DNA from 3 places in the Shewanella sp. MTB7 genome. Region 3 is predicted to be linked to each of the others. Evidence: predicted binding sites of a transcription regulator. Region 3 holds the regulator's gene; each other region holds the start of a gene.

Region 1 (10,183 bases), 3.1 Mb from region 3:
GACACGTTTGAGTAAGGTATCGCTGTCTCGTTCAGTTTCATTAACATTGCCAATATTTGGACTTAATGCACGTAAAAAATCTCGTTCAGAGAGGACACCTTGTAATTCGCCGTTTTCGACAACTAATAGGTGATGAAATGGCGCGTTATCGAAGATCTCTTTTGCAATCACTAATCTGTCATCCATCTCTATGGTGACAACCCTACCGGTCATTATTTGCGATACTATTATATCCATAATGGCACTCCCTTTATGTTAAGTAGAGATATAACTGCACTCACTACAAGGTATATATATAACATCTAGGTGATAAAATAGGCAATAAAATCATATCTTTTTGACTAGAATTGATTGAGGTAGGGATATCTTGAAAAGACAACCTTCATCGATTGTCGAGGATAATTTTATTTGTCCTTTTAAGACTTGTGTCACTAAGTTATAAACAATGTTCATACCTAAGCCGCTGCCGCCTTTGCCACGTCTAGTGGTAAAGAATGGGGAGAATATTTTCTGCTGTACATCTTCAGTCATGCCGCAGCCATCATCCTTGTATAGGATCTCAAAGTCTGACTCTGAGATAATAATTTTAAGACTTAGGTTCCCCACACGGCCATTAGGAAACGCATGCACAATGGAATTATTGATGAGATTACTGATAATTTGGTAAAATGCACCTGGGTTGCTTTTGACGATTATATTGTCTTGGCATTGGTAATGACATTGGTGCAGCGTTCGAGAGAGCATTGGGTTTAACGATAAGAAAATCTCATCCAAATAACTCTTTAGGTTAAATTCTCTGATATCTTCATGTGATTGATCCACTGAGACTTTTTTGAAACTCTGTATCAACTTTGTAGCTCGTTCTAGATTAGTGAGCATTAATTTTGAACAATCGACAACCTCAACTTGATATTCTTCAAACTCTTCATGGGATACCTCTCCACTAGCATAGTGTTGATTGAACCTTTCGACACAGGTCTGCAGATGAGATGCTGCAGTTACACTAACCCCTATAGGCGTGTTAATTTCGTGGGTAATACTGGCAACTAGACCTCCTAATGTTGCCATTTTTTCTTTGTCTAAGAGCTCAGTTTGGGTCAATTTTAGCTCTTTGAGCGTTGCTTTGAGCTCATCGTTACTTTGTTGTAATTCGTTGGTTCGACTCAATACCCTTTTCTCTAAATCTTGATTTAATGATCGTAAAGCGAATTCAGTCTCTTTCTGTGATTGAATATTTTTGATCGTTCCGGCGAGCCTTGTTGGACGAGCTAAGTTATCCCGAGTAATGACTTGTCCACGATTTAGTACCCATAGCCAGTTTCCATCGATGAGTTTAGAGCGGTAGGTTAGTTCGAACTTGTCTTTGCCTTTATTCATACAGGCATCAATTTCAGTGGTTATATCTGGAAGGTCTTCAGGGTGAACGCTATGCATCATAGTGTCATTGAGGTGAGTTTCATTATCTGGGTATTTAAGAAATACATTGGTGCGAACAATTTGTTTGTTGGTAATGTTCCAATCCCAAAACTCATCACCACTTCCCCATAATGAAAGCTGCAACCTTTGTTCACTCTGCGCAATCTCTTTAAGTAACAAGTTTTGTTGGTTGTACTTTTTAATCCTTGAATAATAAAGCAGAAAAAATAGTGTGATAAAAACTAAAATATAGAGAGTGTAGGCCCACCAGGATAACCAAGGTGCTGCTAATATTTTTATGTCGAGTCTGCGAATCGGACTGTACTTGCCATCGATATCTTTTGCTCTTAATAGGAAAGAGTAACTTCCAGATGAAAGTCCGGTAAATTGAGTTGTTTGGTTGGCGTTGGCAACTAACCAGTTGTCATGTAAACCTAACATTTTATATTCATATTTTAAGCGCTTAGCTCTGTGCAGTGATGGACTTAGAAACGAGAGGGAAAATATACTTTGCTGGTAGGGGAGTGTTATTTTTTCAGATTGAATAATGCTCGATGTTTGTGTCTCTGAGTTGTTTGTTTGATATTGATTTAAAATGGTAAGCGTGTCCAATATGGGTTGGTTAGGATGGGACAATTGAGGTAACTGGGAGGGGAAAAAGTGATTAAATCCATTGATCCCTCCTAGATAAATGTGATTATCGGTATCGATGAAACCCGCACCAAAATTAAATTCATTATCTTGGAGTCCATCAATATAAGTAAAGTTTCTGATGTTAAAGTTGTGAGTGTTGAGCATGCTCAAACCTGAAGCGGTACCAATCCAGAGGTTTTTCGTGTGATCCATGATTGTTAAGTAAGCCAGATTACCGATTAATCCAGCTTCAGTGTTAAACAGCTCAGTTTCGTAACTTTGGCTGTTAAATGAAAATACCCCATCAGTGCTACTTACCCATAAAGTATTGTTATCGCCCAAATGGATCGACATCAAATGTTGAGAGGGAATAGGTGATTCGGTTTGAGTGTTAAAATGGGTAAATTGACCTTGGCTGTCTAATTTGCTCAGCCCATTATCGTATGAGGTGAACCAGTAGTTGCCTTCGATATCTTGGATCAGCTTGGTTATCTCATTACTCGGTAGGGAGTTAACATCACCCTTGATATGCTTGTATTGAATAAAACCTTGCTCTTCATCTATATATTTTGCTACTCCACCATCTCTAGTGGTGATCCAGGCGTGATTATCACGATCGAAATATAAACTGTATAAGTAGTTGCTGGGTAGTCCTTTTATATTGTCAGCATTATATTGGTAGTGAATATAACTAAGTTTATCGAGGGTAAAAATAAACAAACCTTTGCCCCTGGTACCCACCCAAAGCCGGTCTTGATCATCTTCTTGGATGAAGCTGATGAAGAGATCACTCATTTGGAAACCTGTAATATCAAATAGGGAAAAACCTATGATCTCATTGTTGATGTCTTCGTGAGCTCGATATAAACCTGTGCTTGTTCCAATCCAAAGCTGTTGATGGCGATCTCTGTATATGCTTCTGACATTGGTATTACCTAATACTTTATCTTTTAGGTTAACCATGTTGTTAGGGCCAAAGCTTTCAGATTCCAGATATGTCTTGTGGAGTCCATTACCTTGAGTACCAACCCAGAGTTGCTGTTCACTATCTATGGTAAAGGAGGTGATATGGGCACTGTTAAGACTGTTGTTATCTGCTGCTGAATTACTGACAAAATACAATTTATTTAATTGGGGAGAGTATTTAGCTATTCCTTTGCCGTGAATCGCTATCCATAAATGACCATAGATGTCTTTTTTAAGTAGGTTGACGGTGTCGCCATTGAGTTGTGAAGTTGCTGAAATAGGTTTGAGAGATTTGGTTGGGATATTGAATTGATACAGTCCTTTTTCTTTAGTACCAATCCATAAAGTATTATTTTCATCGACTTCTAAGCTGGTGATGCTCCCAGCTAAAAGGTGATTTATTTCGGGGTAGTTGGTGATGTTGTTTCCCTTGTCGACCGATGACAAGCCTTTATCTGATACAACCCAGAGCCGCTCAAATTGATCTCCTAATATTTTGGTTATTCTATTTCGCTTATTACCTGCGGATAAAAAGAGGTGATCGATTATTCTATTTTCGCTGGGTGAGAAGAGCAGCAGTCCATTACTGTTAGTCGCTAACCATAGGTTGCCATTAACATCTTGGTCGAGATCGACTATCTCATTATTGGGTAGGGGACTATTGGATTCATTAAATGGTATAAAAGTATCAGATTCTGGTTGGTATAAGTTTAAACCATTGCCATTAGTTAGCAGCCATAACTGCTTTTTCTGACCAAAAAATAGCTTCTTGATATGTTTATCTGTTGGACCTTTATTGTGATGGCTTACTTGGTATAGTTTAAAGTGTTTGCCGTCATATCGATTTAGACCGGCTTGAGTGGCTATCCAGAGGAATCCTTTGTCATCTATCACTATGTCATTGATTGTATTCATAGACAGCCCTTGTTCGGCTGTATAAGCATCAAAAGTTGGTTGGTTTTCCATGGCTAAAAGGGGGTAACCAATTAACCAGAGTAAAAATAACATGAGAATTCTCATCTGATAGAGTTATACCACTTTATGTTTATGAATGTTAAGTTGTTAAGTTTAGTAGTAAATTACAAAAGTGCGAGGGGGGAAGTGACAAATTTTTGAATAAAAAAAGAGCGGCAATTGCCACTCTTTTTTAGTTTGAAGCTGAGTTGGATTATTAGAATATTAGATGAGCGATACCAGCGATAACAGGCAGAGTCACTAACGTTCTAAGGATAAATACGACAAAGAGTTCGAGTATATTAACCGGGATTTTACTTCCTATTAGCAGTGCTCCCACTTCGCTCATGTAGATAAGTTGGGTCACTGACATCGCAGCTATAATAAAACGTGTCATATCCGATTGAATCGAACTTGCTAGAATTGAAGGCAGGAACATATCGGCAAAGCCTACCACAATGGTCTTCGATGCAGCAGCGGCTTCAGGGACTTGTAGTAGTTCCAGTAGTGGAATAAAAGGCATTCCCAAATAGTCGAAAATCGGCGTATATTCAGCAACGATAAGCGCAAGCGTACCAATAGCCATGACCACTGGGATAACACCAAACACCATGTCAATGACGTTTTTCATACCATCATTAAACGTGTGCTTCAGGCCACCAGCTTTAGAAGCCTTGTTTAATGCTTGCTCTAATCCCCATGAGAAAACACCTTTGCCTGTTGGGATCATTTCATCATCAGGGTGCCTTGGAGTGTCATCGATATAAATATCTTTCTTCCATGATAAAGGTGGCAGCTTAGGCACTATGACGGCAGCGATAATGCCAGCACAGCAGACAGTAAGGTAAAAGGGCACAAACAGATGTTCTAATTTAACCTGAGAGATGACGACTAGAGAGAAGGTTATCGATACCGCTGAGAATGTGGTACCAATTACAGCCGCTTCTCTTTGAGTATAAAAGCGAGCTTCATACTGTTTGCTCGTCATTAAGATACCGACACTACCATCGCCTAACCAAGAGGCCATACAGTCGATAGCACTACGGCCTGGAAGGTTGAATACTGGACGCATCACCTTTGTCAGTAAAGTACCAAACATCTCTAATAAACCGAAATTGAGCAAAAGGGGTAACAACATACCTGCAAAAATAAATACGCAAAATAGTACAGGAAGCAGATCATTGAGTACTAATGCACCTGTGTTACCGGAGCGGATTGCTTCGGGGCCAATTTGTGCGAATGTAAGCAGAATGAATACTGCACCTAAGGTACGAATAATAAGCCACATAGGTGACACGTTGAGCAATGAGTTAAAAAAACTATGTTGCGTAATAAAAGCAGGTTTGAACAGCTTGGTGAGGATGGAGGCGACAGCAGTCAAACAGACGACACCCGTTACTATCGCAGTTAATGAATCCCCAAGAAATGCTTGCAATCCTTTAGAAATGATAGCAATTGGGATAGTAATTGCGTCTTGATAACTGATCGGCGTCACGAATAGAAGCAGGCCTATTAATGACGGAATAATAAATGTCAGTATGGTTCTAATGTTATAATTTTGTTTTTCAGCCACTTTTTTATACTCTAAATTACCGATTCGGCATAATTGAAAGACGTTATCATCTTATCGGAATTCAAATTGTGTTTGAATATCCATTCAACTCAAGGAAGGCAAGGTTACCTCCTAATTTCCGCGATGTAAAACCCTATCTAATCCTATGGTGATCCACATCATGGGAGAATAGTTATTGCATCTTTTTGAGTATTTATATTGTAGCTTACAGTCGATGGATTTAGCTAGAGTGTTTTTGGTAAAATGCATGTTAATACAAAGTATTGCTCATGTGTTTTTGTTGTGGTTGATGATTTTTTGTAGCGACATTGTTTAGTGTGTTTTGTCTATCGCTTTAATCGAACGTATGACATTACTTTCATTGTGTTGGAATGGGCGTTAGTTAACTGATTCATTGCTGTTAATGAGTGGTAATCACTATCATTTTTGTTTTTTTACCTATATTCGAGTAGTTTATCTTGAAAACAAAACATTTTTTATGGTTATTAAATTTGAATAGTGAGGGTTTGCGCGAGACCTCGTGAATAAAACTTGATTCTATATATGGATATGGAGAGTGGTGCACTAAAGGAATATGGTAGATAAGAGTAAAAGACTGTCGAGTCTAGCCTATAAGTTTGGTGCTCTTGGGATTGCAGGACTTCTCATCAGTATCGTGCTATCGGTTGCTGTTTTTCAAGATTCTGAAGGGAATGTTTTTAATTTTTTAAATCATACTCTTAGTGAGTTAGGTCACTATGGTCACTCGACACTAGCGGTGATGATTAACGGAGGGCTATTTTTTGGTAGCTTGAGCATGAGTTTATTTGCTCTTTTTTCAATCCAATTAGTCGATAATAAATGGCTATATCCTCTCTTTTTCTCTCTGGCTGGAACATTTTTTTGTTTGGCGGCTGTCGGGCTTTTTCCTGTCAATGTCTATCATCTGCACACTGCCGCGATTAAATATTTCTTCTATTTAGGCACCTGTAGTAGTGCACTATTTTGTGTATACCTGATATGGAATGGAGGTGTTTTTTATTCCAGATGGAATATAGTTACTGGCACATTAACCTTTATCAGTTTTAGCTGCTTTATACTCTTGTCTCATATGAACCTAGGTTTAATTGGCAGCGATCAACCTTTTTATCAAGAGATGGTGATGGAGGTACCCAGACCGATATTATGGTGTCCAGTGGCTTTAGAGTGGCTTAGTCTCGCACTCTTTCTGGCTTGGTGCTGTGGCATGGTGAGAAGCGCAAAAATTCGAATATAACTGGCTGCTTTAGGGCTTAAAGCCCTAAAGCCCTAAAGCCCTAAAGCCCTAAAGCCCTAAAGCCCTAAAGCTTGTACTTCTAACCAGCTAAATGATTAAATCCAGCTTCTTGATGCCAGTAGCCATTACAGTTGGGATCGGTACTCGAGTTTGTCGTTACATGGATCAAATCAAATAGTTTATCGGCCTTTTCAATGCATTGCATGCTAGATGGAGACACTCGAAAGTAATCGATACCCATCTCATTCATGACTGACAGCTCAGAGGTCAAATCAATGCATGCCGCTGATTGTGTCTGTATGCCGTTTAACCTGAGTAGAGGTTGTGATTCTAGTGTTTGAGCCAACAGCCCTTTAGGGTTTTCGATACAGATCGTTTGGCATTTATCCTTAACTAACCCTTTTTGTCTTGCGGTAAAGCAACGAGCCGATAGTGCAAGAGGTAAGAAACCATGACCAAACACTTCTATTTCAAATTTAGGCTTTTCAACAGAGATAACACTGTCAAGCCAATGTTTAGAGAGTTCAACTGGCATGACAAAGCGCTGCATTCCCCATTTATGCAAGGTATTCAAACTGGCAAGGTTATAGTTATTAATCGTTGGTCCGCAGATAAAAGGCAGTTTATTTTCTTTTGCTGCTTGGACGCCCCCCATATCATTAGCTTCTATGACAAACTCACCATTTTCGACCTGTTTCTTTAACTCTGTAAACTCAGAGGGTGCCTCAAGCAAGGCTAAGGTTGAAATCACCACCTCTTTACCTGAAGCCTTTAACATATGTGCTAAGTCCAAATAGTCGCTAAACTTTAGTTCGCGACGACGGCTGCAAATGGTTTCTCCTAGATACACGAGAGGGATACTGCTGTTGGCAACTTGAGTATAAAATTCGATAACTTTCTCTTTGGGCCAGCAATATAAGATAGGGCCGAGTGATGCTTTCATTGTTTTCTCCTCAATTATTGCCAGGTGCGCTCATAGGCACCCAAAGTGGTCGTTTGCCCTTCAGAAACCTTTGCTAATGCTCGATTCCATTCAGCTTGAGTTTGATAGTTTTCAGGATCGTTCATGTAGGTATCAATGGCTCGGCGCCATACGCTGGTAACCTGCTCAACGTATGCGGGGCTGCGTTGACGCCCCTCTATCTTTAACGAGACGACATTGGCTTTGGCCAATTCAGGTAACAAGCTTAAGGTGTTGAGGCTGGTAGGCGATTCTAACAAGTGCGTCGGTTCGCTACTATGTTCCGTGGTATAGCGACCTTTACAGACTACCGGATATCCCATCTGTTCGTTGATGCCAGACTTATCGATTAAGACCTCATTGAGGCGAGTTAATCTGTTTGAGCCTTCCTCTTGCCAGCGAACATGTTTGGCTGGTGAGCATGAACCGCCAGTGTTTGGTGATTGCCCGGTTATATAGGATGAGAGATGACAACGGCCTTCCGCCATAATACATAGACTACCGAAAGCAAAGACTTCAAGATCAACCGGAGTAACCTTACTTAAGTCTCTTACCTGTTTCATCGATAACACTCTTGGTAATACGGCCCGCTGGATATTGAACTCCTCTTTATAAAGCTTCAGAGCCCCTAGGTTTGTTGCACTAGCTTGCACTGACAGATGTAGAGGCATGTGCGGGTAATGAGTATGGGCATAATCGAGCAGTGACAGATCGGCGATGATTAAGGCATCCATACCCGTGTTAGCCGCAATATCTACCGCTTCATACCAACGTTTCTCTTCACCGGGTTTAGGGAATGTATTAATAGTAAGGAAGATCTTCTTGCCCTGTTGTTTAGTATATACAGCGGCTTCTTGTAATTTTTTTGGGGTAAAGTTAAGACCCGCGAATGATCGTGCATTCGTATCATTTTTTAAGCCTAAGTAGACGGCATCGGCTCCTGCATTGAGGGCTACTTTCAATGATGCCAAATTACCTGCTGGGCACAACAGTTCCATATTATTGCTCCGAGATGCTCCCAAAATTTGATTTTGGAGTTTAAAAGGGATTGGCTGTCGAATACTTGATATAAAACAGGTTTGTGATCATAAAATCTGGTTAAACTCTTTTTCTTTTTAACTCTTCTGTTATAGGAAGAGATCTGTTCTCTGTATTAAGGATCGAGATTGATATGCAAGCACCTTTTTTAAACAATATGGCTAAGCAACTATTAGTGCTAGCGCCTAAGTTCGCTCGTGGCCCATTAAGTTTGATCCCCTTTCGTGTGAAGGCTGAATTGTTGGCGCGTCTATTAGGTCAACTTCTTTCAGAGCAGTCTGACGATGATGAATTGGCGTTTTTAAAGGGAAATTGGGTTGCTATTGATGTTGTCGACATGGGGTTATTGTTTGAGGTCAGTTTCGATGGTCGTTGGTTAGTGCGTGAACCTCAAGTGGCGGCGGTGACTTTTTCTGGTGACTCTAAAGAGCTTATTCTAGTCGCTGCGGGTAAGGAAGATCCAGATACACTGTTTTTTCAGCGTAAGTTGTCGATAGAGGGCGATACAGAATTAGGTCTAGAAGTTAAAAATTTACTCTTGAGCATAGAGTTTGACACTATGCCGTCTCCAATTAGATACAGTATCGAAAAAATAGCGAAGATGATTCAACAGCTCCAACTTAAGGCTAATCCAGAATCAGTGTAGTGTTTGTGATGTTAAAACAGAAAATGGAGCCAATGGACTCCATTTTTGAAAATATGCCGTTTGAGCTTATTCGCTTACTGGTTTTCCGGTAATAAGATGGTACTTCACTAAGAGCTCGTCATCGGACTCTTTGTGGTTTGGATCCGGATCAATACAATCGATAGGGCATACCGAAATACAGGTTGGCTTATCGTAGTGACCGACACATTCAGTGCATAGGTCTGGATCTATCTCGTAGATCTCCTCGCCCATAGTGATCGCTTGATTGGGGCATTCGGGTTCGCACATATCACAGTTGATACAGCTATCATCGATTAATAAAGCCATTATCTATCTACTCGTTTGTTCTTTTACGTTTATGACCCAACAGGTTGCTTGTAGGGTCATATCTTTGCATTTTGCATGGTTAAGCTTGTGCGTGGGGATTACGGGTATCTTGACCTTGGGGTAAGTTACGTAGTAATACGGCTTTGTCTGTCTCAACACCAGCAGGTAAGGCTAAGAAGACAAAATGTCCTGAACCTAACCCAGCCTCAACGCTTTCACCTTTACGGTTCAATAGCTCTTTAATGGTTAAAGTCAGATTACCTTGGGGGGTCATGACTTCAACACTGTCGCCAACAGAGAATTTATTTTTAACATCGATCTCAGCCATACCTGCATCATTACGCTTACCGGTAAACTCACCGACAAATTGCTGAGTATCACTGATAGAGTAGCCGTAATCATAGTTTTGATACT
Region 2 (10,183 bases), 2.0 Mb from region 3:
AACTAGGCAAAATGGTACCGTAACTTCGGGAGAAGGTACGCTCCTGTTGGTGATGAGACTTGCTCTCTAAGCTGACGGGAGTCGCAGATACCAGGTGGCTGCAACTGTTTATCAAAAACACAGTACTGTGCAAACTCGCAAGAGGAAGTATACGGTATGACGCCTGCCCGGTGCCGGAAGGTTAATTGATGGGGGGATCTGCGGAGAAGCTCATGAGCGAAGCCCCGGTAAACGGCGGCCGTAACTATAACGGTCCTAAGGTAGCGAAATTCCTTGTCGGGTAAGTTCCGACCTGCACGAATGGCGTAATGATGGCCACGCTGTCTCCAGCCGAGACTCAGTGAAGTTGAAATTGCGGTGAAGATGCCGTATACCCGCGGCTAGACGGAAAGACCCCGTGCACCTTTACTATAGCTTGGCACTGAACATTGAACCTACATGTGTAGGATAGGTGGGAGCCTTTGAAGCAGAGACGCTAGTCTTTGTGGAGGCAATCTTGAAATACCACCCTTGTAGTTTTGATGTTCTAACTTAGGCCCCTGAATCGGGGTTGAGGACAGTGTCTGGTGGGTAGTTTGACTGGGGCGGTCTCCTCCCAAAGAGTAACGGAGGAGCACGAAGGTTGGCTAAGTACGGTCGGACATCGTACGGTTAGTGCAATGGCATAAGCCAGCTTAACTGCGAGACATACACGTCGAGCAGGTACGAAAGTAGGTCATAGTGATCCGGTGGTTCTGAATGGAAGGGCCATCGCTCAACGGATAAAAGGTACGCCGGGGATAACAGGCTGATACCGCCCAAGAGTTCATATCGACGGCGGTGTTTGGCACCTCGATGTCGGCTCATCACATCCTGGGGCTGAAGTCGGTCCCAAGGGTATGGCTGTTCGCCATTTAAAGTGGTACGCGAGCTGGGTTCAGAACGTCGTGAGACAGTTCGGTCCCTATCTGCCGTGGGCGTTGGATGATTGAAGGAAGCTGCTCCTAGTACGAGAGGACCGGAGTGGACGAACCGCTGGTGTTCGGGTTGTTATGCCAATAGCATTGCCCGGTAGCTACGTTCGGAATCGATAACCGCTGAAAGCATCTAAGCGGGAAGCGAGTCCTAAGATGAGTCATCCCTAGAGATTAAATCTCTTTAAAGAGCCGTTCGAGACTAGGACGTTGATAGGCAAGGTGTGTAAGCGTTGTGAGGCGTTGAGCTAACTTGTACTAATGACTCGTAAGGCTTAACCATACAACCCAGATGGGTTTTAACTCTTGTTAAGAGAGTGAGTGCACTAAGGTGTTACTTCAAAAGAATACGAACTTGATTTAAGTCGAACCAATTATTTAGAATTATCTTGCGAATGTGAGATAACAGCTTTCGAAATTATTTACCTTTAGCTTTTTAAACGCTGAAAGTAATAGCAAATTTGTCTGGAAACCATAGCATTGTGGCCCCACCTGATCCCATCCCGAACTCAGAAGTGAAACGCAATCGCGCCGATGGTAGTGTGGGGTCTCCCCATGTGAGAGTAGGTCATTTCCAGGCGCCTATTTATTCTCGAAAGAGAAGCGATAAAGCCCGTTGCTTATGCAACGGGCTTTTTTCGTTTTGGTTGGAAAGAGACCGAATGAACATGGGGAAAGTAAGCAGAGCATGTTTCATTTCCATGTGATAGGTTGATAATTGCTCCTCGGCTCTGGCAATAACGTCCATGTGAAAAAGCCAGTTCGACCTCCGTGTGTCTCGCTCAATAGCTTATCGTTTCACGATTTTCGCCCTGCTTCGCTCTACCTCCTATATCCATATAGTCGTGCAATATCGACACTTCCCATATCCATATCCATGTGCGTCGTAGGGTGAAGAGTCTGCGCTTATCAAGCGAAGCTTGATGCTGGCTCAGAACGCGGAGAGCTTGGCTCGAAGTCAGACCATTGGAAGGCACTTCTGTTGCCGGCTAGAAGAGTGCTTCCAGGGGGACTATCTCGCCGCATCCATGGTCCAGACTTATGTTCTTCATCAGTGTTGAGTCGCTGGACCATTCGAAGCTACCTCTTTAACTTTACGTATTCAGAACCACATAAATTTTGAGTGACTATTGCTATTAATAGCTGGCTTGTTACTTTAGCTGGTATTAATGGGTTACTGACTTAGGATTGTCGATGAAGCTTGAGATGATTTGTACTGGTGAAGAGGTGTTAGCGGGGCAGATAGTAGATACTAATGCTGCTTGGTTTGCTAATGCGCTTATGGAAAAGGGAATTGAATGTCAGCGCCGTATAACCGTTGGTGATCGTTTAGAAGATCTGGTTGCAGTATTTAAAGAGCGTAGTACTGAAGCGGATATCATAATGGTCAATGGCGGTTTAGGGCCTACTAGTGATGATCTCTCTACTGAGGCTATGGCTTCTGCTATGGGAGTTAGCCTTGTTGAAAACAAAGAGTGGCGCAGTAAGTTAGAGGCTTGGTTTTCCAAAAATGGTCGAGTTATGGCCGCAAGTAACTTAAAGCAGGCGTTACTTCCCGAAGGGGCTGTGATGATCGATAACCCTGTTGGTACAGCTTGTGGCTTTGCAGTTAAATTTAATCGTGCATGGTTGTTCTTTACTCCTGGTGTTCCTTTTGAATTTAAGCGTATGGTTAAAGAGCAATTCATTCCTTTTGTTGAGGACCGATTCCCTTTGTCTGATGCTGTTTTTGTGAAGAAGCTTTTAACGTTAGGAAATGGTGAGTCGGCTCTAGCTGATAAACTTGAAGTGATTCCTTTACCTGAGGGGATCACTCTAGGTTACCGTTCTTATATGCCCTATATCGAAATAAAATTGTTTGCACGTGGGCAATTAGCTATCGATTCTATTCCAAGAATTGAAGCAAGAGTGAAAGAGATACTTGGCAATGGTGTTGTAGCAGAAAATATCACGACCTTAGATCAGGAGATCCATAATCGATTAGTTAATTCTGGCTTAACTCTGAGTGTTGCAGAGTCTTGCACCGGAGGCATGATCACAAGCGGTTTAGTGGCATTTGCTGGCAGCTCCGCTTACCTTCATCAAGGTCTTGTCACTTATAGCAATGAAGCCAAAGTAAAGGTATTAGGTGTTAGCCCTCGTACGCTAGATGATCATGGCGCGGTATCAATTACCACGGTAGAGGAGATGGCTAAAGGAGCTCGTGGGATTTTGGACAGTGACTATGCTCTTGCTACCAGTGGTATTGCGGGACCTGAAGGTGGAAGTGATGAAAAGCCCGTTGGCACTGTCGCTATCGCCTTGGCGACTAAGTCAGGTGTGTACAGTCAGATGTTGAAGCTACCTAGTCGTTCTCGTGCTTTAGTGCGAACCTTAAGTACTGCAGTTGCCTATGACATGCTTAGGCGTGAGTTATTGGGGGAAGCTGTCATTGTGGATTACTCCTCTTTCTCACGTTTTAGTAAATAGTTGGCAAGTGGTATATAAAAAATGCAATCAAGGGCATTGACTGCATTTTTTGTATCAAGCTAACAAAGTAATATGTTTACTCGTCAAATATCAGTTTTAACTTTCCAGGCTCTACCTTTATTTGCTTAGTCATGTCAGCGATTAAAGCCTGATTAGATTCAGAAGTATCAAGCACATAAACTGGCTGTGTTTCTAAGAAGTTGGTTAGAAATCCCATCATTTGAGGGGCCACTTGTTTAACTGCTTTTTCTATATTTTTAGGATCAGACTCGATATTAATGAGTTTTAGCTGCCTTAAATAAACACTATGGTTTTGCGCATCGTACCAAGGTTCGGCTTCAAAGGTCGTCTTCATATTCGCCTTGAATGGCACTAATGGATTTTTGACCTTAATGATGCTATCAGCTGTGACTGACATAGTGTCAGGCTTATGTCCCAATTTTACATCTATATTATTGATACGCATTTCAATACCAAAGAGCTGGTTCCCCTCTTTGACTTCAAAATGGATCTCATCGGATAGATACCCCTCTAGCTCCTCTTCTGTAATGCTGTACTGAGTAACACATCCAGTTAGTAGCAGCATTGTGAGAGGGATCATGTAACTTAAGAGTTTCATCAACCTGTATTTCTCATGCCTGCAGCAACCCCTGCAATGGTTAACATTAATGCTAACTCTACATTGGTCGATGGGGCGTCTTCTTTACGAGTTCGGGCTAATAGTTCGGCCTGCATAAAGTTTAACGGATCGATGTAGGGATTTCTAAGTGTCACCGACTCTCGGCTCCATGGGGTATGTTCCATTAATGCTTCAGATTGAGTCAATTCCAGCACTGCTTTGATGCCTGTTGCTAAACGAGCTCTCAACGCGTCGCCGAGATGGTGTAGATTTTCAGGTACTAAACACGTTTCATAGTACTTGGCTAAGTTTGGTTCAGCTTTAGCATAAACCATCTCTAACATAGAGATCCTTGTTTTAAAGAAAGGCCAATCCCGCTCCATCTCTTGTAGAAGTACCATCTCTCCTCTATCAATTGCAGCTTGTAATGCTTCTCCTGCGCCAAGCCAAGCGGGGAGCATTAAGCGGTTTTGCGACCAGGCAAAAATCCATGGAATAGCACGTAATGATTCTATACCACCATCAACGCGACGTTTTGCAGGACGACTGCCTAGTGGTAACTTACCTAACTCAACTTCTGGGGTTGCTGCGCGGAAATAGGCAACGAAATCTGGCTCTTCTCGAACGATCGCACGGTATGCAGCAACGGACTCTTCAGCTAGTCTTTTCATGCATGCACGCCATTCTGGCTTCGGCTCAGGAGGAGGCAGTAGCGTCGCTTCCATTACTGCGGAGGTGTATAGTGCCAAGCTTTGAACTGCGAGTTTAGGTAATCCGAATTTAAAGCGGATCATTTCACCTTGCTCTGTAACACGAATACGTCCGTCTACCGATCCTGGAGGTTGAGAAAGAATGGCTTCATGAGCTGGTCCACCTCCACGTCCTATAGTGCCACCTCGTCCATGGAACAGGGTTAGTTTCACATCAGCTTGACGGCTTATTTCAACTAACTGTTCTTGGGCATGGTATTGCGCCCACGCTGCAGCCATTACACCGGCATCCTTTGCGGAGTCAGAATAACCAATCATTACTTCTTGATGACCTTTGGTGTAGCCCCGATACCAATCAATGGCAAATAGTGCCGACATGCAACTAGAGGCATTATTGAGATCTTCTAAGGTTTCAAAAAGTGGTACGACGCGCATTGGATGTGGACAGCCAGTCTCTTTTAACAATAATAAAACAGTTAGAACGTCTGATGGCTTGCTGGCCATGGAGATCACATAAGAACCAAGAGCGCGAGCAGGTTGAGTCGCGATTAGGCGGCAACTGTTGATGACTTCAGCAACCTCGTCACTAGGTTGCCAATTTGATGGGATCAGTGGACGTTTGCTGCTGAGCTCTTTAAGAAGGAATGATTGTTTCTCACTTTCATCCCAGTGACTAAAATCTCCTATGCCCAAATAGCGGGTTAGTTCTGCTATAACATCACTATGTCGCTCTGCATCTTGTCTTATGTCCAACCTGAGCATGTGGATACCAAAACAGGCGATACGACGCAACATATCTAGTAACAGGCCGTTAGCAATTAGACTCATCCCAGAATCTGTTAGGCTTTTATAAAGCATCATTAAAGGTGCTTTAAGATCTCTTTCATGCCAGATAATGGTGCTTAGATCTATCTCAGGCTGTTGACCTGCGAGTCGTTTATTCAAATAATCTATCGTGTTTCTTAGCTTAAACTTTATTTCACGTAACACATCTCTATAAGGTTCATTATGGTTGTTAGTAAGTGTAAGCAATTCATCATTAGCTTCCTCCATAGAAAGATCATTAACCAATAAGACGATATCCTTAAGGTACATGCGAGCTGCAGTGTGACGATTTCTATCTAACACTTCCTGAGTCACTTTAGCCGTGACAAACGGATTGCCGTCGCGATCTCCACCCATCCAGCTAGAAAAGCGTACTGGAGCAATGTCGATTGGGAGTTGCTTGCCAGTTTTTTCTTCTACTTGTTCATTGAGCTGTCTGAGAAAGTCAGGAATGGCTTGCCAGAGTGAAACCTCTATGGTGCTCAGACCCCAACGTGCTTCATCAACGGGAGTGGGACGCTCTTGTCTAATTTCGTTGGTGTGCCAGATTTGCGCGATAAGTTGGCGTAAGCGAAGATGTTGTTGTTTCTTCTCTCGTTCAGTGAGTTGTGGGTTCTCTAGGGCTGCAAGGCAGTCGATAACGGATGAATATTTTTGGATTAAAGTTCGACGAGATATTTCAGTCGGGTGTGCAGTCAATACCAAATCAATGTCTAGGCTTTTTAAGCAATCGAGCATCTTGTCTTGATCGATATTGCTACTTAGTACTCTGCTAAGCAGTTGCTCTACGGGATCGGGGACACAGACGATTTCATCGCAGTTGCCGCTGATGGTATGAAATTGCTCAGCAATATTCGCTAAGTTTAGAAACTGGTTGAATGCCTTAGCAAAAGGAACGAGCTCATTATCAGGAAGTGCGGCAAGTAGTTTAAGCATCTCTTCACGGGAGGCTTCATCACCTTGTCGCGAGCTTTTAGCGAGTTGACGAATTTGTTCTATTTTATCAAGAAAGGGCTCGTCTAAGTTGGTGCGAATAGTTTCACCAAGGATCTGCCCTAAGATACCAACATTTGACCTTAAAGACGCATACATATCAGTCATATTTACTCCATACCAAATTTACGCTAGTCAGCCACAATACCTAGGCTTGATAGCCAAGGTCAATATTGGCATAAGAGATATTGTGAGCTTATGTGTTCTATATCACTTAGGCTGATGTAAGTTACCTAAGTGGTGACCAATATTAACTATTTAATACATGCGTGGTAGATAAGTTGTTTCATTAGATCCACAGTTTTATTGAGATACTTAGTATCGAGATATTCATCAGGTTGATGGGCTTGCTCGATGCTCCCAGGACCAAGCACTAAGGTTTGGCAGCCAAGCTTAGAGATATAAGGCGCTTCGGTTGCATAGTTAACAACTTCGGGGGCACTAGCAGATAGTTCGGCAACGAGCTTGCTCCAGCTACTTTCTGCATTGTCTGCAAAAGGTTCGGACCCTGGATAAAGCGGGGCGACATTGATACAACCCGGATACTTTTCATTGATTGGTGCAAGATAGCTAATGACCAGTTGCTCTAACACATCGAGCTCTAGTCCTGGCAGTGGGCGTATATCTATGTGAAGATCGCAACAACCACAGATCCTATTGGCGGCATCACCGCCGTGAACATGGCCAAAGTTCATCGTAGGGTAGGGAACGCTAAAAGCTTCCTCTCTATAATTATCAGCCAAATGTTGTTTAAGCTTTAGCAGTTGTCCCATCACTTGATGCATGATTTCGATAGCATTGATGCCTTTAGCAGGATCGGATGAGTGTCCGCTTTTGCCTACGACTCGAATCCCTTGGGTAAGATGACCTTTGTGCATATACACCGGTTTGAGGCTAGTGGGCTCACCTATGATGGCATAATCAGGGGCGATAGATTTTTGCTGTGCGAATGCTTTGGCGCCATTCATGGTGGTTTCTTCATCAGCGCTGGCGAGAATGTGAAGTGGACGTTTGAATTGAGTTAGTGGCATATCCTTAAGGGCTTCAAGTACGAGGGCAAAAAAACCTTTCATGTCACAGGTGCCTAATCCATACCAGCGATTATCTTTTTCGGTCAAAGTAAACGGACTTTGGTTCCAACGCCCCTCATCGAATGGCACTGTATCTGTATGACCAGCTAACAATAAACCTCCTTTTCCTGAACCTAAAGTGGCCACTAAATTATGCTTGTTGCGTGAATTATCAACAGCCTGAACTTTACATTCAAATCCTAGCTCGGCAAACCAAGTTTGTAAGAGATCAATAACGCCTTGGTTACTCATATCTTGCTCTGCTTCAAGTGCACTTATCGAAGGCGTAGCAATTAGTTGGCTAAAATTGCTTTTTAGATCTGCTAATGAACTCATAAGTTATTCCGTAAAATAGATATTCAAATATATTGCATAATTAGTTTCCTGTGTTAGTCTATCAAACAGCTAAGGCAAGCACCAGAATACGATGCATATTATTGAGAGCATAAATGAAGAACCTACAAATAAAACTTATTATTAAGGCGATGTGTAAAGACTTCCTGCGACGATAAACTTGTCAAAATTGGTATTTCTACCAGGGCTTAAGTTGTGCCCCTCTTTTTTACTTTTAAAGCATTAATTTCTAAATTAAGAAGTGTCAGATTATGAAAAGCATTGCGATTATTGGCGCGAGTGGTTACACCGGTGCACAAATTACTTCTCTCATAGATGCCGATAGCAACTTAGTTATCCAAGGTCTCTACGTATCAGAAAATAGTCTAGATAAAGGTAGGCCTCTTTCTGAACTTTATCCTTCATACAGTCATATTTCCCTGTCTTTATCTCCTTTATCTAATGAGGCAAAGGCGCTTATTGTCGAACAAGCTGACGCCGTGGTACTGGCTACAGATCATGGGGTTAGTTTGCATTTGGCTGCTTGGTTTTTTGAACAAGGTTTAGTTGTGTTCGATCTTAGTGGTGCTTATCGCTTTTCTGATAAAACTCAATACCCGAAATGGTATGGTTTTGAACATGATTATCCTGACGTTTTATCTCATGCTGTTTATGGGTTGGCCGAGTGGAATGCCGCTCAAATAGCGGAGAGCAAAATGATTGCTGTACCGGGATGTTATCCAACAGCATCACTTATTGCACTTAAGCCTCTTAGTCCGCTGTTGACCTCAGTTTTACCGGTGATCAATGCGGTGAGTGGTGTTACAGGTGCTGGACGGAAGACACAATTAAATACCAGTTTCTGTGAGGTAAGTTTAACCCCTTACGGTGTACTCGGTCACAGGCATCAACCTGAAATCGTAACGCAATTGGGTCAGGAAGTGATATTTACACCTCATTTAGGTAATTTTAAGCGAGGTATTTTAGCCACTATCACCGTGCAGCTTAAAGCGGACACAACCGAGGCCGATATTGAAGCTGCTTATGCTATTTATGATAACGCCCCCTTGATCACAGTAAAACAAAATAAATTTCCTAAAGTCGATGATGTGACCAATACACCTAATTGCCATCTCGGATGGAAGTTTGATGCTAAGACGGGTTACTTAGTGGTAGCGAGTGCGATTGATAATTTGATGAAGGGGGCTGCCAGCCAAGCTCATCAATGCATAAAGATTCATTTCAAATACTAATTAGACAGGCGATTACGATGACAAAGAATAGTGGAACATTAGTTATCAAGGTTGGTGGTGCTCTGCTGCAGTGTGAGATGGGGATGGCAAGATTAATGGATACTGCCGCTAAGATGATAGCCAAGGGGCGGAGAATTATTTTAGTCCATGGTGGAGGTTGTTTGGTTGATGAACAGCTAATGGCTAATGGTATGAAAACTGAAAAACTTGATGGTTTAAGGATCACTCCAGCAGAACAGATACCTGTCATTGTTGGAGCGTTGGCCGGTACTTCAAATAAGGTTTTACAGGCTGCTGCTATCAAAGCTGGTGTGACATCGGTTGGCATGAGTTTGGCTGATGGTAATATTGTTGTCGCCAAAGTAAAAGATGAGAGTTTAGGGTTTGTGGGCGAGGTTGCCCCAAAAGATGCAGCATATCTCGAGTTTTTGCTATCGCAAGGTTGGTTACCTATTGTGAGTTCTATTGCCATTGATGAAAGTGGCCAGCAGCTTAATGTTAATGCGGATCAAGCTGCCACTGTATTAGCTCAACTTGTTGATGCTCAGCTGGTGCTGTTATCTGATGTGTCAGGTGTTCTCGACGGTAAAGGTCAATTAATCCAAAGTTTGAACAGAGCTCAGGTGGAGGATTTGACCAATAAAGGCGTGATAGAAAAAGGCATGAAAGTCAAAGTAGAGGCGGCACTAGATGTTGCTGAACTTATGGGACAAGCAGTTCAAGTTGCTTCATGGAGAAGTGCTGAGCAGCTAGTCGCACTGTCTAATGGAGAAAGTGTTGGTACGCAGATCCAACCTAATTGAATTTAAAATTTGAGCGAGCCGTAAGCGGCAACTCATACAGTGACAAGCTTGGTGGCATCACCAATTTGAGGAGTGTATAAATGGACCACTTATTATCGATTAAAGACTTATCACAAGCGGAGCTCTTAGAGCTACTTTCTCTAGCCAAGAAAATT
Region 3 (10,183 bases):
CCTTACTGGGCCCTAGTGGCTGTGGGAAAACGACTCTTCTACGTGCTATAGCTGGATTACAACTACTCAGCAAGGGTGAGATAAGTATCAATAAGAGAGTGCTTTCCGGGCCTGATGTATTTGTGCCCAGTGAGCAACGTGGTGTAGGCATGATATTTCAAGATTATGCCTTATTTCCTCATTTGAATGTGGCCGACAATATACTCTTCGGAGTTAAGAGCACATCAAAGGGTAAACGTAAACAACGTCTTAATGAGATGCTTTCTTTAGTAAAACTTGATGGCTTAGATAAACGTTTCCCCCATGAGCTTTCTGGGGGGCAGCAGCAGCGTGTTTCTATTGCACGTGCACTAGCATATGAGCCTGAACTTTTGTTACTTGATGAACCTTTTTCAAATATCGATGCTAAGGTACGTGGTGAGATGATGTTGGAGATCCGCACTATCTTAAAAGAGAGTAATGTTAGCGCTGTCTTTGTTACTCACAGTAAAGATGAAGCCTTTGTTTTTGCCGATAAGCTTGCCCTGTTTAAAGAGGGCCAAATAGTACAATACGGTACGGCAGAGGAGTTATACCGCTCACCTAATGACAGGTATGTTGCTGATTTTTTAGGACTGAGTAACTACCTACCCGCTGTTGTTAGTAGCGCTTCTAGTATTGAGACCCCATTGGGAAGCTTCACTAGTACTTCAAGGTTACCTTACCCTGTTAGTTACCAAGGAGAAGTGATGCTAAGGCCCCAACAGTTTGAGATGATAGCGAATGAAACTGGGGACGGGGTTATCATTGAACGACGTTTCTTAGGGAGTAGTTGTCATTATCAGGTCAAGGTTGCTGGATCATGTTACCAAGTTACTAGCCTGTATGAGCAATTTGTACCCGGCCAACGAGTTTCACTTATAATATCGGTGCATTCTTTCGTTATTTTTTGATAGTTCAATCCTTTCAGGAATGGCATGCTAATTTAAGTCGATAATAAATGTATGAATTTTAATGACATTAATTGTGCGTTAGTTAATATCATTAAAATCTAAAATTATTGATAATACTGCCGATAATGAATTAATGTTAAGAAGGCGGTTAGGATATGGGTGATCAGTTTATGCCTCGTGAACAGTTAGGCGTGTGTGCTGAAGGTAATTTACACAGTGTGTATTTAATGTTTAATGCTAATGATGGTGTTGAATCACAATTACGACCTTGTTTGGCGAATGTGGCTCAGTATATTCATGAGCTTAGCGATCAATATGCAGATAGTGCTTTTAATGGGTTCATTGCTATCGGGGCTAACTATTGGGATAACCTATATTCAGCTGCTCGTCCTGCACAGTTAAGACCATTTCCGGCGAAACGTGCTGGTAATCGTGATATGCCAGCTTTAGAGTATGATCTTTTTGTGCATATTCGTTGTGACCGTTTAGATACATTGCATCTAGTTGCTAACGAAGTATGTCAAATGTTTGAGGGATTAGTTGAATTAGTCGATGAGGAGCGAGGTTTTCGCTTTATGGATAATCGAGATTTAACTGGTTTTGTTGATGGCACAGAGAACCCTAGAGGACGAAACCGGCAAGAGGTGGCGTTAGTGGGTGACGAAGATATAGGATTTAAGTCTGGTAGTTATGTTCATGTGCAAAAATTTGCTCACAATCTGAGTAAATGGCATAAGCTGCCACAGAAGAAGCAAGAAGATATCATCGGTCGAACTAAGCACGATAATATTGAGTACGCATCTGCTGACAAACCCTTAACCAGTCATATTAAGCGTGTAAATCTTAAAGATGCTCAAGGTAACTCGATGGAGATTTTGAGACAGAGTATGCCTTATGGCTCAGTAAAAGAGCAGGGGCTTATGTTTATTTCGAATTGTCGTAATTCAGAACACTTTGAACAGATGCTTCATAGTATGGTGCATGGTGATGAAGAAGGGAATCATGACCACCTGCTTCATTTTACTCAAGCATTAACAGGCTCATCTTTCTTCGCGCCTTCGTTAGATTTTATGGAAAAAGCCGCAAATTAATCGAATGTTTTTGTTTCTTTCCATACAAAAACGCACCTTTAAAGGTGCGTTTTTTGTTTTATAGCTATTGCTTCAATGAAGGGTAAGATAGTTTATGAGGTCTACCAACTTTGTTTAAGCGCCTAGATTATACCAATGAGTATTAGACTTAGCTGGAAAAGTTAAATAGAGATTTAACTGTTGCTAAGGTTTTACCAATCTCTTGGATATTAGATGGGGTGATGAAAATAGTATCATCACCTGCAATAGTACCGAGGATACCTTCAGGTTTACCTATTGAGTCAAGTAGACGTGCGATCAGCTGAGCAGCTCCAGGGCTAGTTCTTACCACGATCATAGTTTGGTTATGATCAACATCTAATACCAGATTTTTGAGTGGACTACCTGCCGTAGGTACACCGAGCTCTGCAGGAAGGCAGTAAACCATCTCTTGCTTTGCATTTCGGGTGCGAACAGCCCCAAACTTGCTGAGCATTCTAGATACTTTAGATTGGTTAATATTGCTATAGCCTTCAGCTTGAAGCGCGAGAACAATTTCACTCTGAGAACCGAATCGCTCCTCTTTCAAAATTGATTTAAATGTTTTTACGAGTTCGTCTTGAGATCTATTTGCTTGCATAATTTATTATTCTATATTCAAAAAACTTAATCATTTTGAATATTGTAGCTGTTTTTGTCAACAACTACTCGACTTATGTGAATAAGAATGCATTATCAACTTAAAAAGACTGTTGTGGTGAAGGTATGTGATGCTGGATATATAGCTAAACTATTTGAGAATCCCCACTGAATCCTGCATTACCAAGTAGCTCGATATAGATGATTCAAGGGGGAAATGTTAATTTCAAGCTTGAAATGCTGAGCTTTTAGACTATTTATTAAGCATGAAGACAATAATAACCTAACCAAGACTAAGGGATAATTGAACTTTCTCTGTGATTACAGTAATGTTGCTGCATCTGTAAAATGGATTTATGTCACAAAACACCTAAGAAATGACGGAGATAACTATGAAAGTTGCTGTACTTGGTGCCGCTGGTGGTATTGGTCAAGCTCTTGCCTTACTACTAAAAACGCAATTGCCTGCTGACTCAAAACTATCACTATATGATATCGCTCCTGTAACACCTGGTGTTGCCGTTGACCTTAGTCATATTCCGACAGCTGTAGAAGTTAAAGGTTTTGCTGGTCAAGATCCTTCATCAGCACTTGAAGGTGCGGATGTTGTTTTGATCTCGGCTGGTGTAGCTCGAAAGCCAGGAATGGATCGTTCAGATTTATTCAATATTAATGCCGGAATCGTTAGAAACTTAGTTGAAAAGTGTGCCGCGACTTGTCCAAATGCCTTAATTGGAATTATTACTAATCCAGTTAACACGACAGTGGCAATTGCAGCTGAAGTGCTGAAAGCTGCGGGTGTGTACGATAAGAATCGTTTGTTCGGAATTACAACACTTGATGTTATTCGTTCTGAGACTTTTGTTGCTGAAGCTAAAGGTCTGAATGTCGCAGATGTCACTGTTAATGTTATCGGTGGACACAGTGGGGTGACTATTCTTCCACTTCTTTCTCAAATAGAAGGAGTGAGTTTCACTGATGAAGAAGTGGCGACGTTGACGACACGTATTCAAAATGCAGGTACTGAAGTTGTTGAAGCTAAAGCCGGTGGCGGTAGTGCAACACTTTCTATGGGTCAGGCTGCTTGTCGCTTTGGTCTAGCGCTTGTACGTGGTCTTCAAGGTGAAGAAAATGTGATTGAGTGTGCCTATGTTGATGGTGGTAGTGAGCATGCTGAATTTTTCGCACAGCCAATCTTACTGGGTAAGAAAGGCGTAGAAAAAGTACTAGCTTATGGTGACGTGAGTGAGTTCGAAGCAAATGCTCGTGATGCGATGCTAGATACGCTTAAAGCTGACATTAAGCTTGGTGTCGAGTTTGTTAAGTAATTATTGTCTGATTCAAATCTGACAAATAAAAAGGAGCCTGTCGGCTCCTTTTTTGTACATGGATGTACTTATCCCCGATCGCATGGATAGCGATTGAGGGGATTTGTACATGGCAGGAGGTGTTCCTTCATCTCTGTGCATTCCTATCATTCCTGATAGTCAGAGTACTTGTCCCCGATCGCATGACACCTGAAATGTTCCCTACATTTCTTGGCATTCCCTACATCCTGTACGTCAAAGCGATTGAGGGGATTTGTGTTTGATAACCGATGTAAAATTAATGGTTGCGAGCTACAGCTATTTTAGCGAGAGAAATTAGCGCTTGCTTGTAATCACTCTCCGGCAGTATAGAAAGCGCCTCTATGGCTTTATCTGACTCTTCTTGAGCACGTTTAAAAGTGTATTCAAGTGCGCCACAATCTTCGAGGGCTGCTAATATAGGTTCAATACTGTCTGTACCATCACCTTTTTCGATAGCGGTACGTATAAGAAGCTTTTGAGCATCCGAACCGTGAGAAATTGCATAGATAAGGGGGAGGGTCGGTTTACCTTCTGCGAGATCGTCACCTATGTTCTTACCTAGTTCTTCAGTGTCAGCGGTATAATCAAGCAGATCATCGGTCAGTTGAAAAGCTGTTCCTAAATACTTTCCATAAGCGGCTAAAGCAGCTTGAATCTCGTTAGAGCTATTGGCGAGGACTCCGGCTAAACGGGTTGCTGCTTCAAAAAGCTTGGCCGTTTTACAGTAGATCACTCTCATATAGCTTTCTTCAGTTGTATTTGGGTCATTACAGTTCATTAACTGTAAAACTTCACCTTCTGCTAATACATTAGTCGCATCGGCAAGTACTTCAAGGATCTCCATGCTACCTAGCTCGGTCATCATCTGAAATGAGCGGGTGTAAAGAAAATCACCGACTAAAACACTTGCACTGTTTCCGAAAAGGGCATTCGCCGTTTCTCTGCCACGGCGTAAAAGGGATTCATCGACAACATCATCATGAAGTAAGGAGGCGGTGTGGATAAACTCAATAATAGCTGCAAGTTTAAGGTGAGCTTCACCTTCATAATTAACAGCTCGTGCAGCTAAAATTGATAGAAGGGGGCGCATACGCTTGCCGCCGCCATTAATAATGTAGAAGCCCAATTGATTAATCAGGGCTACATCAGATTCTAGTTGTTTGTATATTAGCTTATTAACATTGTTCATGTCGTTGTCGGCTAACTGACGAATGGCGTTCAAATCCATAGAAAGGCTCTGGTTAATGGGGGAGTCATATAATCGGCGCCCCGCTTATGGTTTAAATGTTATAATGTTGAGATTCTACCTAAAAATAAGCGTTAAGGCATCACTAGAAGCTGATACTGGGAGTAATTCCGTTCTTTTTTTATTCTTATTGAATTAGGGCTTGTCAGCTTAGAGTTCTTAGCGTAAACTCCGCGACCATTGTCATTAAAGCTTTTATACACCCCTGCCTCATCAAATGAGCCGGGTGATAGAAAAAATCGGAGTGAAATAGCTATGTACGCTGTTTTTCAAAGTGGTGGAAAGCAACATCGTGTTGCTGAAGGCCATACTGTTCGTCTAGAGAAATTAGAAGTCGCTACAGGCGAAACTGTTGAGTTTGACCAAGTTCTTTTGGTTGCTGACGGTGAGACTGTTCATGTTGGTGCACCTTTAGTTGAAGGTGGCAAGGTTGTTGCTACAGTAGTTAGCCACGGCCGTGCTGATAAAGTGACTATTGTTAAGTTTCGTCGTCGTAAGCACCACGATAAAAAAATGGGCCACCGTCAGTGGTTTACCGAAGTTAAAATTACAGCTATCAACGCTTAATTAGGAGTTATAACTCATGGCACATAAAAAAGCTGGCGGTTCGACTCGTAACGGCCGCGATTCAGAAAGTAAACGTCTTGGTGTAAAGCGCTTCGGTGGTGAATCAGTTCTTGCTGGTAACATTATCGTTCGTCAACGTGGTACTAAATTCCACGCTGGTGTAAACGTAGGTATTGGTCGTGACCATACTCTATTTGCTTTGACTGACGGTAAAGTTAAGTTCGAAGTTAAAGGTCCTAATAACCGTAAGTTTATTAGCATCGAAGGCTAATCATTAGCTCACGCTAAGATTGCTTGTTAAAGCCCCGCCTTTGGTGGGGCTTTATTGTTTATGGTAAAAATTTTGGCTACATGAATCACAAAGAAGTATAATTCTTTCATTCTGTGGTGCCCGGAGTAGGTATGAAGTTTGTCGATGAAGCTGTGATCAGAGTTGAAGCTGGTGATGGTGGTAGTGGTTGCGTTAGTTTTAGACGCGAGAAATATGTACCCGATGGCGGCCCAGATGGCGGCGACGGTGGTGATGGTGGCAGTGTTTATCTGCAAGCTGATGAAAGTTATAACACGCTAATTGATTTTCAATTCGAGCGTTTTCATTTTGCTGAACGTGGAAAAAATGGTCGCGGTCGTGACTGTACCGGACATGGTGGTGAAGATTTAGTTCTATCGGTTCCTGTTGGTACTCGTGCTATTGACGAAGAGACACAAGAGTCTCTTGGTGATTTAACTCACCATGGTCAAAGGATGTTAGTCGCAAAAGGTGGCTTCCACGGGCTAGGTAACACTCGTTTTAAGAGTAGTACTAACCGTGCACCAAGGCAGAAAACATTAGGGACTCCTGGTGAGGTGCGTAGCTTAAAACTTGAGCTTATGTTGCTTGCTGATGTGGGCCTTTTAGGTATGCCTAATGCGGGTAAGTCTACCTTTATTCGTGCCGTGTCACGCGCTAGACCAAAAGTTGCTGACTATCCGTTTACGACGTTAGTGCCCAACCTTGGTGTGGTTAACCCAAGACATGGTCAGAGCTTTGTGATTGCTGATATTCCAGGTCTTATTGAAGGTGCAGCAGATGGTGCCGGTCTAGGTGTTCAGTTCCTGAAACATCTTGAGCGTTGTCGTGTTCTATTGCACATCCTAGATATCGATCCTATTGATGGTTCTGATCCGGTTGATTCAGCACGAGCGATTGTTGCTGAACTAGAAAAGCATTCTCCTAAACTTGCTATTAAGCCGCGTTGGTTAGTGATAAACAAGACCGATCTTATGCTTGAAGATGAGCTTAAAGAGCGCGTTGCTCGCGTAGTTAAAGAGCTTGAATGGGAAGGTGACGTTTACACCATTTCAGCCTATAACCGTGAAGGTACCGAGGCATTAAGTCTTAAATTAATCGACTTTATTGATGCGCTTCCACCAGAGGAAGAAATTGATAAAGAAGCTGAAGTTGAATTCAAATGGGATAACTACCATGAGAAGGCTAACGAATCATTGAACGAAAATTACGTTGCAGATGATGATGACGATGATGACTTCGACGATGATGATTATGATGTAAAGGTTATCTACCAAAGATAGTTTTGACTATCTTATCTATAGTTAATGAGATATTTTTTTTGAGACTAGAGTGTACGCAGATACTCAAAATGATATAACTCGGCAAGTTGTCCGAGTGGCTCAACTATTGTTGGCCTATGGCGCTGAATCTGAGCTTGTCGAAGAGATAAGCCAGCGCCTTGGCTATGCTTTAGGATTAGCCAGCGTAGAAATTTCCATCTCCTCAAATTCTCTTGTGTTAACCAGTTTAGTTCATGGACGCTGTATTACTACCACACGTAGAATTCGTGAACATGGTATTAATATGGCGATTATTTGTGAATTGCAGCGGATCTGTTTACTCACAGAGAAAGGCCTATATGGTATCAATGAGGTGAGAAAGCGAGTTTCACGTATCGAGCCTAGAACTTACCCAAAACGTTATTTAGTGCCTATGATTGGTCTATCCTGTGCCAGTTTCTGCCATCTGTTTGGTGGTGATATTACGGCTTGTATTATTACTTTCATTGCCTCTTCCGTCGGCATGTTTGTCAGAGTTTCTATCGCTAAATACCATTTTAACCTATTGCTTAATTTTGCCATCACGGCTTTCGTGATCACGTTAATTGCCCAACTGGGTTATCATTTTGATTTAACGGATACGCCTAAATTACCGATGGCCGCGAGTGTGTTGATGTTAGTGCCCGGGTTTCCTATGATAAATGCCATTTCAGATATGGTGAAAGGGCATTTGAATGTTGGGATTTCCCGTTGGGGCCATGCGACTTTACTCACCATATCTTCAGTGATAGGTATCACCATTTCAATGCAGTTAGGTGGGCTTCTTCTATGATTGAACTCATTATTAAATTGCTTCATGATGCATTTTTTTCAGCCATACCGGCAGTTGGTTTTGCCATGGTGTTTAATGTACCCAAGCGTTTTTTGCCCTATTGTGCAATAGCGGGTGCTTTGGGACATAGCAGTAGAACTTTGCTGTTACATTTTAGCTTACCAATCGAGTGGGCAACATTTATCGCAGCTGCGCTGGTTGGTTTGGTGACTATCGGTTTTGCAAAGCGCCATCTGGCCCCACCATTGATGTATGCTGTAGCGGCAATAATCCCAATGATTCCTGGCACCTATGCTTTTAATACTGTAATAGCTCTGGTACAGCTAACTGCTCAGTCAGAGGTCACTCCTGAACTTACCTCTGCCGTGATCAGTAATGGTTTAAAGACCGTATTTTTATTAGGGGCGTTATCGGTAGGACTTGCAATGCCGAGTCTGCTCTACTTTAGAACACGGCCTGTGATATAGCTAAATTAGCACTGAACGTTTAGGGCTCTATTGGCAACCGTTTGGACATAGATAAACCTATAATAAATTCTCGGAGATAGAATGAAAATAGCCTTAATAGCTGCGATGGCAAATAATCGTGTCATCGGTAAAGATAATCAAATGCCATGGCATCTTCCCGAGGATCTTCGTCATTTTAAAGTGATGACATTAGGTAAGCCTATCGTGATGGGACGGAAGACCTTCGACTCTATCGGTAGACCACTTCCTGGGCGGCATAATATTGTGATTAGTCGCCAAGAGGAGTTGGCTATTGAAGGGACGACTTGCGTTACCTCTTTTGAAGCTGCAATGGAAGCCGCAGGTGATATTGAAGAATTAGTGGTCATCGGTGGAGGACAACTCTATAGGACTACACTAGCGCTGGCTGATAAGCTGTACTTGACTGAGATTAACCTTAATGTCGATGGTGACACATATTTTCCAGAGTGGGATGACGGAACATGGTTAAAAGTTGGATCAAAAAGTGCTATAAGTGATAAAGGTTTGGGGTATCGCTTTATAGAGTTGGTAAAAAAATGTTAAGTTATAGTGCTTGCTACATTATTGAGTAGTAAGTGCGGCTTAAACCTTACTGGTACTCCGCAAATAAACATAAAAAAATTATTAAATTTTAAAGGAGTATCCTATGCGCCTGTTGCCTATAACGATAGCTGCAGTTATTGCACTTTCTAGCTATACGCTTCCCGCCCATGCCGAGTATCCATTAGCGTCCTCTATCTGTCAGTATGTTCAAACTAATGATAAGAATAGATTACGAAAAAAACTTAAAGAGACCCGTATAAAGATACGAAATATATATGCTGATATTTCTTGTAACGGTTATAGTTTACTGCGTTTTGCATTTAAAAGTGGCTCAGATGAGATTGGAACCTATATTGCTAAGCGTTTACCGGTTTCTAAGTTGAATGCTGCTGAAGCCGATGGCAATGACATTAGCGCTTGGGTTGAAGCGAACGGACATAGTGACAGCGCAATTAATGTCGCAATTCAAGCGCGTATATCTGGTGGTTAGCTGTTATTTGACTAAAAATAAAAATACCGGACATATGTATATGTCCGGTATTTTTTTATCTTCTGAACAGTAAGTAAACCGCAGATTATACCTTAAACTCGCCTACAGAGGCCTGAAGTTCCTCCGCAAGCTGGGCAACTTGATGACTCGATTGGGCTGTTTGATCTGCGCCTGATGCGGTTTCTTCTGAAATAGCTGCAATATGTTCCAACATTTCAGAGACTTGTTGGCTAACTAAGTTTTGCTCCTGAGCAGCATGAGCTATATGGGTACCAGAATCGTGAGCTTGATGCACCGCTTCGCTGATACTTTCCAGTGCCACGTTTGCTTGCTCTGTTTTTTCGACACATATGCTGGCTTGATTACGGCTCTGCTCCATCACAGATACAGCTTCTTGAGTACCCTGTTGTAAGACTTGGATCATCTGCTGGATCTCTTGAGTTGAGTCTTGTGTTCTTGAGGCTAAACTACGCACC

Evidence for each region. The regulator ArgR, encoded in region 3, controls arginine synthesis, uptake and breakdown. The targets are predictions, from matches to a motif close to ANTGAATANNTATTCANT.
Region 1: the regulator ArgR is predicted to act here: its motif matches at 5,614-5,631, upstream of HWQ47_RS20045 (YjiH family protein).
Region 2: the regulator ArgR is predicted to act here: its motif matches at 8,007-8,024, upstream of argC (N-acetyl-gamma-glutamyl-phosphate reductase).

The regions. Positions count from the first base shown of each region.
Region 1 is NZ_CP085636.1:4,614,741-4,624,923, reverse strand. Features, by position in the region: gene HWQ47_RS20055 (CBS domain-containing protein) at 1-237, opposite strand, end outside; gene HWQ47_RS20050 (two-component regulator propeller domain-containing protein) at 328-4,023, opposite strand; gene HWQ47_RS20045 (YjiH family protein) at 4,187-5,542, opposite strand; gene HWQ47_RS20040 (hypothetical protein) at 6,117-6,797, shown strand; gene HWQ47_RS20035 (U32 family peptidase) at 6,877-7,740, opposite strand; gene ubiU (ubiquinone anaerobic biosynthesis protein UbiU) at 7,755-8,756, opposite strand; gene ubiT (ubiquinone anaerobic biosynthesis accessory factor UbiT) at 8,930-9,442, shown strand; gene HWQ47_RS20020 (YfhL family 4Fe-4S dicluster ferredoxin) at 9,509-9,769, opposite strand; gene trhP (prephenate-dependent tRNA uridine(34) hydroxylase TrhP) at 9,849-10,183, opposite strand, start outside.
Region 2 is NZ_CP085636.1:5,903,716-5,913,898, reverse strand. Features, by position in the region: rRNA gene HWQ47_RS25725 (23S ribosomal RNA) at 1-1,236, shown strand, start outside; rRNA gene rrf (5S ribosomal RNA) at 1,418-1,533, shown strand; gene HWQ47_RS25715 (CinA family nicotinamide mononucleotide deamidase-related protein) at 2,148-3,422, shown strand; gene HWQ47_RS25710 (DUF1439 domain-containing protein) at 3,499-4,041, opposite strand; gene ppc (phosphoenolpyruvate carboxylase) at 4,041-6,677, opposite strand; gene argE (acetylornithine deacetylase) at 6,824-7,975, opposite strand; gene argC (N-acetyl-gamma-glutamyl-phosphate reductase) at 8,245-9,225, shown strand; gene argB (acetylglutamate kinase) at 9,243-10,028, shown strand; gene HWQ47_RS25685 (ornithine carbamoyltransferase) at 10,109-10,183, shown strand, end outside.
Region 3 is NZ_CP085636.1:1,533,207-1,543,389, forward strand. Features, by position in the region: gene HWQ47_RS06375 (ABC transporter ATP-binding protein) at 1-932, shown strand, start outside; gene HWQ47_RS06380 (Dyp-type peroxidase) at 1,088-2,023, shown strand; gene argR (transcriptional regulator ArgR) at 2,172-2,642, opposite strand; gene mdh (malate dehydrogenase) at 3,034-3,969, shown strand; gene ispB (octaprenyl diphosphate synthase) at 4,247-5,218, opposite strand; gene rplU (50S ribosomal protein L21) at 5,492-5,803, shown strand; gene rpmA (50S ribosomal protein L27) at 5,820-6,074, shown strand; gene cgtA (Obg family GTPase CgtA) at 6,206-7,375, shown strand; gene HWQ47_RS06415 (threonine/serine ThrE exporter family protein) at 7,425-8,186, shown strand; gene HWQ47_RS06420 (threonine/serine exporter family protein) at 8,183-8,653, shown strand; gene folA (type 3 dihydrofolate reductase) at 8,735-9,217, shown strand; gene HWQ47_RS06430 (DUF3718 domain-containing protein) at 9,321-9,707, shown strand; gene HWQ47_RS06435 (methyl-accepting chemotaxis protein) at 9,793-10,183, opposite strand, start outside.